Regions from separate parts of the Burkholderia sp. AU30198 genome, predicted to be linked through region 1. Evidence: predicted binding sites of a transcription regulator. Region 1 holds the regulator's gene; the other holds the start of a gene.
The links. Region 1 encodes sigma-54, which starts transcription at its own class of promoters, with help from an activator protein. Its sites were predicted from a motif close to TGGCANGNAANCTGCTTT; they were not measured.

Region 1 (4,416 bases):
GGTTGTCCGTGACGGTGCTGCGGGCGATGCCGTTCTGATTCTCGAACATCAGCCCGGCTTGTTCGAACACGCGTTTCTTGCTGGTGACTGAGAGGTCGATGACGACGTTCTCTATGGGCAGGATTTTGGCTAGGCGATTCATGTTGGCAGGCGATTGGGCGGCCTGGGGTCTCCTTGCGGCGGCAGACTGATTACCCATGTCCGGCGATATCAAGGCGTTTGGCATCGGCAACCTGCAACGCAGCTACCGCGTCCAGCGCCCCCCGGCGATAACCGGAACATTATAGAGCACAGCCGCGTGCGTGGCGCAGCGCGGACGGACCGGTTGCACCTCTGCGCGGAGTCGCAAAAAAAACGCCCGGCGAACCGGGCGACGTGTGTGTTGCGGTGAAGGTTACTGCGGCGGCAGTTCAATCTGGTCGATCGACGGTTGAAGCTTGATCGGGTCGTGCGCATGCGTTTGCAGGCGCTCCATGTGCTTGACGACCTGACGGTCCAGCTTGTCGATCAGCAGGTCGATCGCTGCATACAGGTTACCGTTCGCACTTTCGACGAAGATGTCCTTGCCCTTCAGGTGCAGGTTGATTTCCGCGCGCTGCTGCTTGTCCTTTTCCTTGTGGTTGTCGACCGAGAGGATCACAGTGCCATCGATCACCTGATCGCTATGCCGTAGCACCCGGTCCAGCTTGGTGATCACGTATTCGCGAATTGCAGGCGTGACTTCGAGATGATGTCCACTGATCTTCAGGTTCATAGTGCTTCTCCAAGCGAGTGACCACCCGGCCGCATCGAGGCGGCGCTCCGGTCGACTTGCCCGTACCGCGCGAGGCGGTGTATCGCGGACAGGTCGCCCGGCCTGTTCCCCGTATGCGCGGTGGCCGGAACACGCCTGCCGCCGGGCAGGCAGCAGGCTTAAAGAGACTTGCGTAGATTCACTGCCGGGATCTTGAGGGCTTCGCGGTACTTCGCAACCGTGCGGCGCGCGACCACGAATCCTTGTTCCGCCAGCAGCTCGGCAATGCGGCTGTCCGAAAGTGGCGATTTAGGGTCTTCAGCTCCTATCAGTTGCTTGATGAGGGCTCGGATGGCCGTCGACGAAGCGGCGCCACCGGTGTCGGTCGAGACGTGAGATCCGAAGAAGTACTTAAATTCAAGCGTCCCGAACGGGGTCAGCATGTACTTCCCGGTTGTCACACGGCTGACAGTCGACTCGTGTAGGCCCAGCGTATCAGCTATTTCCCGCAAAACCAAGGGGCGCATGGCAATTTCACCGTGCGCAAAGAAGTTCTTTTGACGCTCGACAATCGCCTGCGCGACACGCAGGATCGTGTCGAATCGCTGCTGGATGTTTTTGATCAGCCAGCGTGCTTCCTGCAGCTGTTGCTTGAGCGAACCGGCCGACGGATCGCCGCGGCTGTTGCGCAGGATGTTCGCGTAGAGATTGTTGATCCGCAGGCGCGGCACGACTTCCGGATTGAGCTCCGCGAGCCATCCCTGGCCGGCCTTCTTCACGATGATGTCGGGCACGACGTAGTCGGCCTCGGCCTTCCCGTATGCGGCGCCGGGGAACGGCTCCAGCGAGCGGATCAGCATGTGCGCGTCGCGCAGCGCGTCGTCGCTCGCCTTCAGGTGCTTGCGCAACCGCGTGAAGTCGCGGGCGGCGAGCAGTTCGAGATGCTGCGACACGATCTCGAGCGCGAGCGTGCGCGTCGGGGACGGATCGAGGCGCAGCAACTGCAGCTTCAGGCATTCGGATGCCGAGCGGGCGCCGACCCCGGCCGGATCGAAGCTGTGCAGCAGCGCGAGCGCCGCGTTCAGTTCGTCGCAGTCGATCTCCAGTTCGGGCGGCAGGTCGGCGAGCACTTCGTCGAGCGTCGCGGTCAGGTAGCCGTCGTCGTCGAGCGATTCGATCAGGAACATCACGAGCGCACGATCGCGCGGGCTGGCCTGCGTGACGCGCAACTGCGCGGACAGGTGGTCGCGCAGCGACGTCGCCGCTTCCTGCACCTGCAGCGGCGGGAGGTCGTCGTCGTCGGACGCGCCGCTCGAGCGGCCGAATTCGTCGAGATTCCACTGCGGGCCGTCGTTGCCGTCGCCGGATGCGTAGCTGTCGTATTCATCCGCGCCGGCCGGCTCGTCGCGCTCGGCGCGATCGCTCGACGAACTGCCGCTGTTCATCGAAGCGGGCTCGGTGTTCTGTGCGGGAGGCGTCTGCGCGATCAACGATCCGTCCGCTGCGACACGCAGCGGGCTCGCGATCCATTCGTCGTCGTTCTCGAGCAGCGGATTCTGCGCGACGGCCATCGCGACTTCCTGCTGCAATTCGAGCGTCGACAACTGCAGGAGCCGGATCGACTGCTGTAGCTGGGGCGTCAGCGCCAGATGTTGCGACAGGCGGAGTTGAAGGCTGGCTTTCATGGCAAGGAGGAGGTCATACCGGCAGTTTGCCACGACCCAGGCGCGTTGAGCCATCCGCGATTACGCGCGGCGCGCCGCCCGGCCGCGGGCATGGCCGCGAAGCGGGGCGCGGCCCCGCGCGGCGACGCCGGGCGGGGTGCAGCCAGCCACGAGGGGGAGTTACATCCGGAAGTGTTCGCCGAGGTACACGCGGCGCACGCTTTCGTTTTCGATGATTTCGCTCGGCGCACCGGCGGCGAGCACCGAGCCGTCGCTGATGATGTAGGCGTGATCGCAGATGCCGAGCGTTTCGCGGACGTTGTGATCGGTAATCAGCACGCCGATGTTGCGCTGCTTCAGGAACTTGACGATCTTCTGGATCTCGAGCACCGCGATCGGGTCGACGCCGGCGAACGGTTCGTCGAGCAGGATGAAGTTCGGGTTGGTGGCCAGCGCGCGCGCGATTTCGACCCGGCGCCGCTCGCCGCCCGACAGCGACAGCGCGGGGTTCTCGCGCAGGTGGCCGATCTGCAGCTCGTCGAGCAGCGCTTCGGCGCGCGACGAGATCGCGTCCTTCGACAGCCGCTTGCCGTCTTCGCCGTGCTGCAGCTCGAGCACCGCGCGGATGTTTTCCTCGACGGTCAGCTTGCGGAACACGGACGCTTCCTGCGGCAGGTACGACAGGCCGAGCGAGGCGCGCTTGTGGATCGGCAGCAGGCTGATCGAGCTGCCGTTCAGCGAGATCTCGCCCGCGTCGAGCGGCACGAGGCCGACGATCATGTAGAACGACGTGGTCTTGCCGGCGCCGTTCGGGCCGAGCAGGCCGACGACTTCGCCGCTCTTCACGTCGAGCGATACGTCCTTGACGACCGTGCGCGAGCCGTAGCGCTTCTTCAGGTTGCGGACGACGAGCGAGCTCGTGGTGCCGGCCGGCTGGCGGTTCGGTAACGCGTTCATTGGCCCGGCGCCCCCTGGATCGTGGTCGACGGCGACAGCTTTGCCGGCGCGCCGTTCAGCGGCGCGGGGCCGCCGTTCTTCGGCGACAGCATCGCGCGCACGCGGCCGTTCGGGTTGCCCGGCGCGGCGACGTCCTTGCCGCCCTTCGCGGTGTAGAAGTCGCGCTGGCCGTCGTACGTGATCACGCTGCCGTGCACGGTATCGGCGACGGTCGTCGTGCCCTGCAGGCGGCGCACGGTCGCGGCGGTGGTCAGCGTGGTCAGGTCCTGCTTGCCGTCGTAGTCGATGCGCTCGGCGTCGCCGTCGATGTACTCGTCGATGCCTTCGCGCTTCTGGCGGAAGGTTGCGTGCTTCTTGCCGCTGCCGAACGAGGTCGCGTACTGATAGCCTTCCGGGTCCTGGCGCACTTCGACGCGATCGCCCTTGATGATGATCGTGCCCTTCGTGATCACGACGTTGCCGGTCGCGACCGTGACCTGCTTCAGGTCGTCATAGGTCAGGTTGTCGGCCTCGACGTTGATCGGCTTGTTCTGGTCGGCCTTCTCGGCATGGGCGAGCGGCGCCAGCCCGACCAGCGGGAGCGCCACGAGCGTCGCGGCAAGCGCGGCGCGGACGGCGCGCGCAGCGCCGCCGGAAATCAGTCGAGGGAACGGTTCGTTCATGCAGTCACGTGAGGGATGCGTCACTTGGGTTGACCTTTCGAGCCGCCGGACGTGTCCTGCGCGGCGATCGTGCCGCGCACGTTGCCGTAAAGCTCGATGACCCGGGTGACGTTGTTGTACTTCATGCCGTCGGTCGCGTTGACGAGCGACAGGCCGCGCTGAAGTTTAACCGGCTTTTCGGTCTGGATCACATCGTCATTGACGAAGATCCGGAAATGCTGGGAATCGGCCTGCATCTGCGGATCGCCGCCGCCGGCCGCGCGCAGGATGCGTGCGTCGTCGTACAAGTCGACGATCGACACGTCGCCGTTGACGGTGCCGCGCTTCGAGGTGGTCGTCACGACCGGCTTGCCGGGCTGGAACGCGCGCATGGCCGGATCGGCCAGGTCGCTGCTTTCCG
Region 2 (4,416 bases), on a different contig from region 1:
TCGTCGCGGCGGCCATGATCTGGGTTTACGCTTTCATCCTCGTCTTCTCGGCGCTGTGGTTCGGGCATTACTGCCTGCGCGCGCTGGAGGACCTGCGTGCGAGTTCGCGCGCCACCGCAATCGACATGGGGCAGGCATGAGCATCGGCATCATCATCATCGGCGACGAAATCCTTTCGGGCCGCCGGCAGGACAAGCATCTGGCGAAGGTCATCGAGCTGCTCGGCGCGCGCGGCCTCGCGCTCGACTGGGCCGAATACGTCGGCGACGATCCGGCGCGCATCACGGCGACCCTCGCACGCGCGATCGCGTCGGGCGACGTCGTGTTCTCGACGGGCGGGATCGGCGCGACGCCGGACGACCACACGCGCCAGTGCGCGGCCGCCGCGCTCGGCGTGCCGCTCGAGCTCCATCCGGACGCGAAGGTGCTGATTTCGGAGCGGATCCGCGAAACGCACACCGATCCGGCCACGCCGGTCGACTTCGAGTCGCCGGAGAACCAGCACCGCTTCAACATGGGCGTGTTTCCGGTGGGCGCGACGATCATCCCGAACGGCTACAACCGGATTCCCGGCTTCTCGGTCGGCGACCTTCACTTCGTGCCGGGCTTCCCGGTGATGGCGTGGCCGATGATCGAATGGGTGCTCGATACGAAGTACGCGCACCTGCATCACGCGACGCCCCACGCGGAGCGCTCGCTGTACGTGTTCGAGCTGCCGGAATCGACGCTCACGCCGCTGATGGAGCGCATCGAGCGCGATTTCCCGGGCGTGCGCGTGTTCAGCCTGCCGAGCGTCGGCGATGCGGAGCGCGGCGGAATCTACGCGCGCCGTCACATCGACCTCGGCGTGAAGGGCGAGCCGGAAGCGGTTGCAGCCGCGTACGTGAAGCTGCGCGAAGGCGTGCACCTGCTCGGCGGCGACGTTGTCGAACCCGAGACGCCGCGCGCCTGAGCGGCCCCTCGGCAGGCCGCACAAAAGCCACGGGCCGCGCAACGCGGCCCGTCATCGGCATGTCATCGCCCGGCTCGACGATAAGGTTGTCGCAACCGGCTGGAGCGGCGCGCCGTCAGGCGCCGATCCACGGCAGTTTCCGGAAGCACCAGCCTTCGACCGTCTTGCGGTGGCCTTCGGCGTCCTTCGCGCCCTCGAAGCCTTCGAGCAGGTCGAACGCCTTCGTGAAGCCGGCCTGCGTGGAGGCGATCGCGGCGAGCTTCGAGCGCGCGGCACTGCGGCACAGGAACAGGATGGGCGCATCGGCCGGGAGGGCCGCCTTCAGTTCGTTGACGAATTCGGCGTTCGGCACGCCGCCCGGGTAGCGCGTCCATTCGAGGTGCAGGTACTGGCCGTCGCCGACGAGCGGGCGGCCGATCCAGTCGAGTTCGGCGCGGGTGCGCACATCGACGAGGCGCGCCGACGGGTCGAGCTGCAGCAGTTCGAAAGCCTCGGCCGGCAGCAGCGCCCCGGCGTAGTTGAGCGCGCCTTGTGCGCGGCGTTCGTCGGCCTTCGCGTAAAGCTGGTCGAGCGTACTCATGGCAGGGAGTCTCCTATCGGTCAAACGAACATTCTAGCGCGGCGTCGCGGCGCGGATGTCCGTGTAGGGTACGGTGTGCGCACCCCACACGCGTTCACCAAAAGGGTGCAGAATGGCGCGCATGCACCAGAATGATTCCGTGGGCGCGGCGCATTGCACCGATTGCACCATCGAGGTGCTTTCGGTCGGCTGGCGGTGCGAAGCCGAGCCCCGGAATTGCGCAGCACAGCCCCGTCGTGACGAGCGCTGGCGCGATTCGCGCCAGTCTTGCGCGTAGGTGGCACGGAAGCTGCTTTATAGGATTCGGTCGAATCGGGGCGCGCTGCGCAAAAGCAAGACCCCGGTCAGCTCGATAAACGAGGCGGTTCCCAGTCCGCCGGAATTGTTCAATCAGGAGAAGAGGTTATGAGTAAAACCGTCGCCGACGTCATGCAACTCGTGAAGGACGAGGACTGCAAGTTTGTCGATTTCCGCTTCACGGACACGCGCGGCAAGGAACAGCACGTGTCGGTGCCGGTTTCGGCGTTTGACGAAGACAAGTTCGAAAGCGGTCATGCATTCGACGGCTCGTCGATCGCCGGCTGGAAGGGCATCGAGGCGTCGGACATGCTGCTCATGCCGGATCCGAACGCCGCCTTCATCGACCCGTTCTATGAAGAGTCGACCCTGGTGCTGACCTGCGACGTGGTCGAACCGGCCGACGGCAAGGGTTACGAGCGCGACCCGCGTTCGCTCGCGAAGCGCGCGGAAGCGTACCTGAAGAGCACGGGCATCGGCGACACGGCCTTCTTCGGTCCGGAGCCGGAATTCTTCATTTTCGACTCGGTCCAGTGGAGCACGGACATGTCGGGTTGCTTCGTGAAGATCAACTCGGAAGAAGCACCGTGGTCGTCGGCGAAGGAATTCGAAGGCGGCAACACGGGCCACCGTCCGGGCACGAAGGGCGGCTACTTCCCGGTCGCACCGGTCGACACGTTCCAGGACATGCGTTCGGAAATGTGCCTGCTGCTCGAACAGCTCGGCATCCCGGTCGAAGTGCACCACCATGAAGTGGCGGGCCAGGGCCAGAACGAAATCGGCACGAAGTTCTCGACGCTGGTCGAGCGCGCCGACTGGACGCAATGGTCGAAGTACATCATCCACAACGTCGCGCACTCGTACGGCAAGACGGCGACGTTCATGCCGAAGCCGGTCGTCGGCGACAACGGTTCGGGCATGCACGTTCACCAGTCGATCTGGAAGGACGGCCAGAACCTGTTCGCAGGCAACGGCTACGCCGGCCTGTCGGAACTGGCGCTGTTCTACATCGGCGGCATCATCAAGCACGCCCGTGCACTGAACGCGATCACGAACCCGACGACGAACTCGTACAAGCGTCTGGTCCCGCACTTCGAAGCACCGGTCAAGCTCGCCTACTCGGCACGCAACCGTTCGGCATCGATCCGCATTCCGCACGTGTCGAACCCGAAGGGCCGCCGTATCGAAACGCGCTTCCCGGATCCGATGGCGAACCCGTACCTGTTGTTCTCGGCACTGATGATGGCAGGCCTCGACGGGATCCAGAACAAGATCCATCCGGGCGAAGCCGCGGACAAGAACCTGTACGACCTGCCGCCGGAAGAGGATGCAAAGATCCCGACCGTGTGCGCGGGCCTCGACCAGGCACTGGAAGCGCTCGACAAGGATCGCGAGTTCCTGACCCGTGGCGGCGTGTTCACGGACAGCATGCTCGACGCGTACCTTGCGCTGAAGGAGCAGGAGCTGGCGAAGTTCCGCATGACGACGCACCCGATCGAGTTCGAGATGTACTACTCGCTGTAATCGGCGATGGCGCTTCGATTCAGCGCCGTCCTGCCGGTTCGTTCCCGTCGCGCGGCCTGCGACGGGAACGGCGGAGTCTGAAAGGGGCGGCGTCCAGCCGTCCCTTTTTTGTTCCGACGATTTTCCTTTTCCGGCCCGTTGAGGCGCGACAAGCACGCAGATGGTTCTGAAGAATCTGATCAAGGCGAAAACGGGGCAGCCCGAGCGACAGACGGACGACGAGCGGCTCGCGCGCTCGGGCCTGCTGGCGGGGCTGGAAGCGCTGCCGACGGTCGTGATCGTGCTCGACCGCAAGACGCTGCGGATCGCGTTCGCGAACCCGTCCGCGGAGGCGATGCTCGACATCTCGCGCCGGCAGCTCGCGCAGCGGCCGTGGGGCGAGATTTTTCCGAACGCGAACGAGCTGGCATCGACGATCACCGCGATCGGCGAGGAACGCTTTCACGCGACGCACCTCGATACCGTGCTCGACCGGCCCGGCCGCGAACCGCTGCATGTGCATGCGATCGTCGGCTTCCTCGAGACCGCGCCCGATTTCGTGCTCGTCGAGCTGTTCGAGAACGAGCGGCAGTCGCGCACCGATCGCGAGGAGCGCATTCACGACCTGACCGCGGTCAACAAGCAACTGATCCGCAACCTCGCGCACGAGATCAAGAACCCGCTCGGCGGCATTCGCGGCGCAGCCCAGCTGCTCGAATTCGAGCTCGGCGAGCGCGAGCGTGGCGAGTTGCGCGAATACACGCAGGTGATCATCAAGGAGTCCGACCGCCTGCAGACGCTCGTCGACCGGTTGCTGGAGCCGCATCGGCATCCGCACATCGTCGGCGACGTGAACATTCATGAAGTATGCGAACGCGTGCGCGCGGTGATGCTCGCGGAATTCCCGCGCGGTCTCACGATCGAGCGCGACTACGACGTGAGCGTGCCGGACCTGCGCGGCGACAAGGAGCAACTGATCCAGGCGCTGCTCAACATCGTGCGCAACGCCGCGCAGGCGCTGCGCGACCGGATCGCGCAGGGCGACGCGAAGATCGAGCTGCGCACGCGCATCGCGCGCAAGGTG

Region 2: glnA (type I glutamate--ammonia ligase) is a predicted target of sigma-54. The motif match lies at 1,811-1,828, and genes of this name have one in related genera.

Annotation. Positions count from the first base shown of each region.
Region 1 covers NZ_JAIZSA010000008.1:76,725-81,140, forward strand. Annotated here, with positions in the region: gene LGN19_RS18685 (PTS sugar transporter subunit IIA) at 1-226, opposite strand, end outside; gene hpf (ribosome hibernation-promoting factor, HPF/YfiA family) at 395-754, opposite strand; gene LGN19_RS18695 (RNA polymerase factor sigma-54) at 913-2,418, opposite strand; gene lptB (LPS export ABC transporter ATP-binding protein) at 2,578-3,354, opposite strand; gene lptA (lipopolysaccharide transport periplasmic protein LptA) at 3,351-4,016, opposite strand; gene lptC (LPS export ABC transporter periplasmic protein LptC) at 4,037-4,416, opposite strand, start outside.
Region 2 covers NZ_JAIZSA010000020.1:65,735-70,150, forward strand. Annotated here, with positions in the region: gene LGN19_RS32740 (EI24 domain-containing protein) at 1-140, shown strand, start outside; gene LGN19_RS32745 (competence/damage-inducible protein A) at 137-952, shown strand; gene LGN19_RS32750 (rhodanese-like domain-containing protein) at 1,068-1,532, opposite strand; gene glnA (type I glutamate--ammonia ligase) at 1,938-3,353, shown strand; gene glnL (nitrogen regulation protein NR(II)) at 3,514-4,416, shown strand, end outside.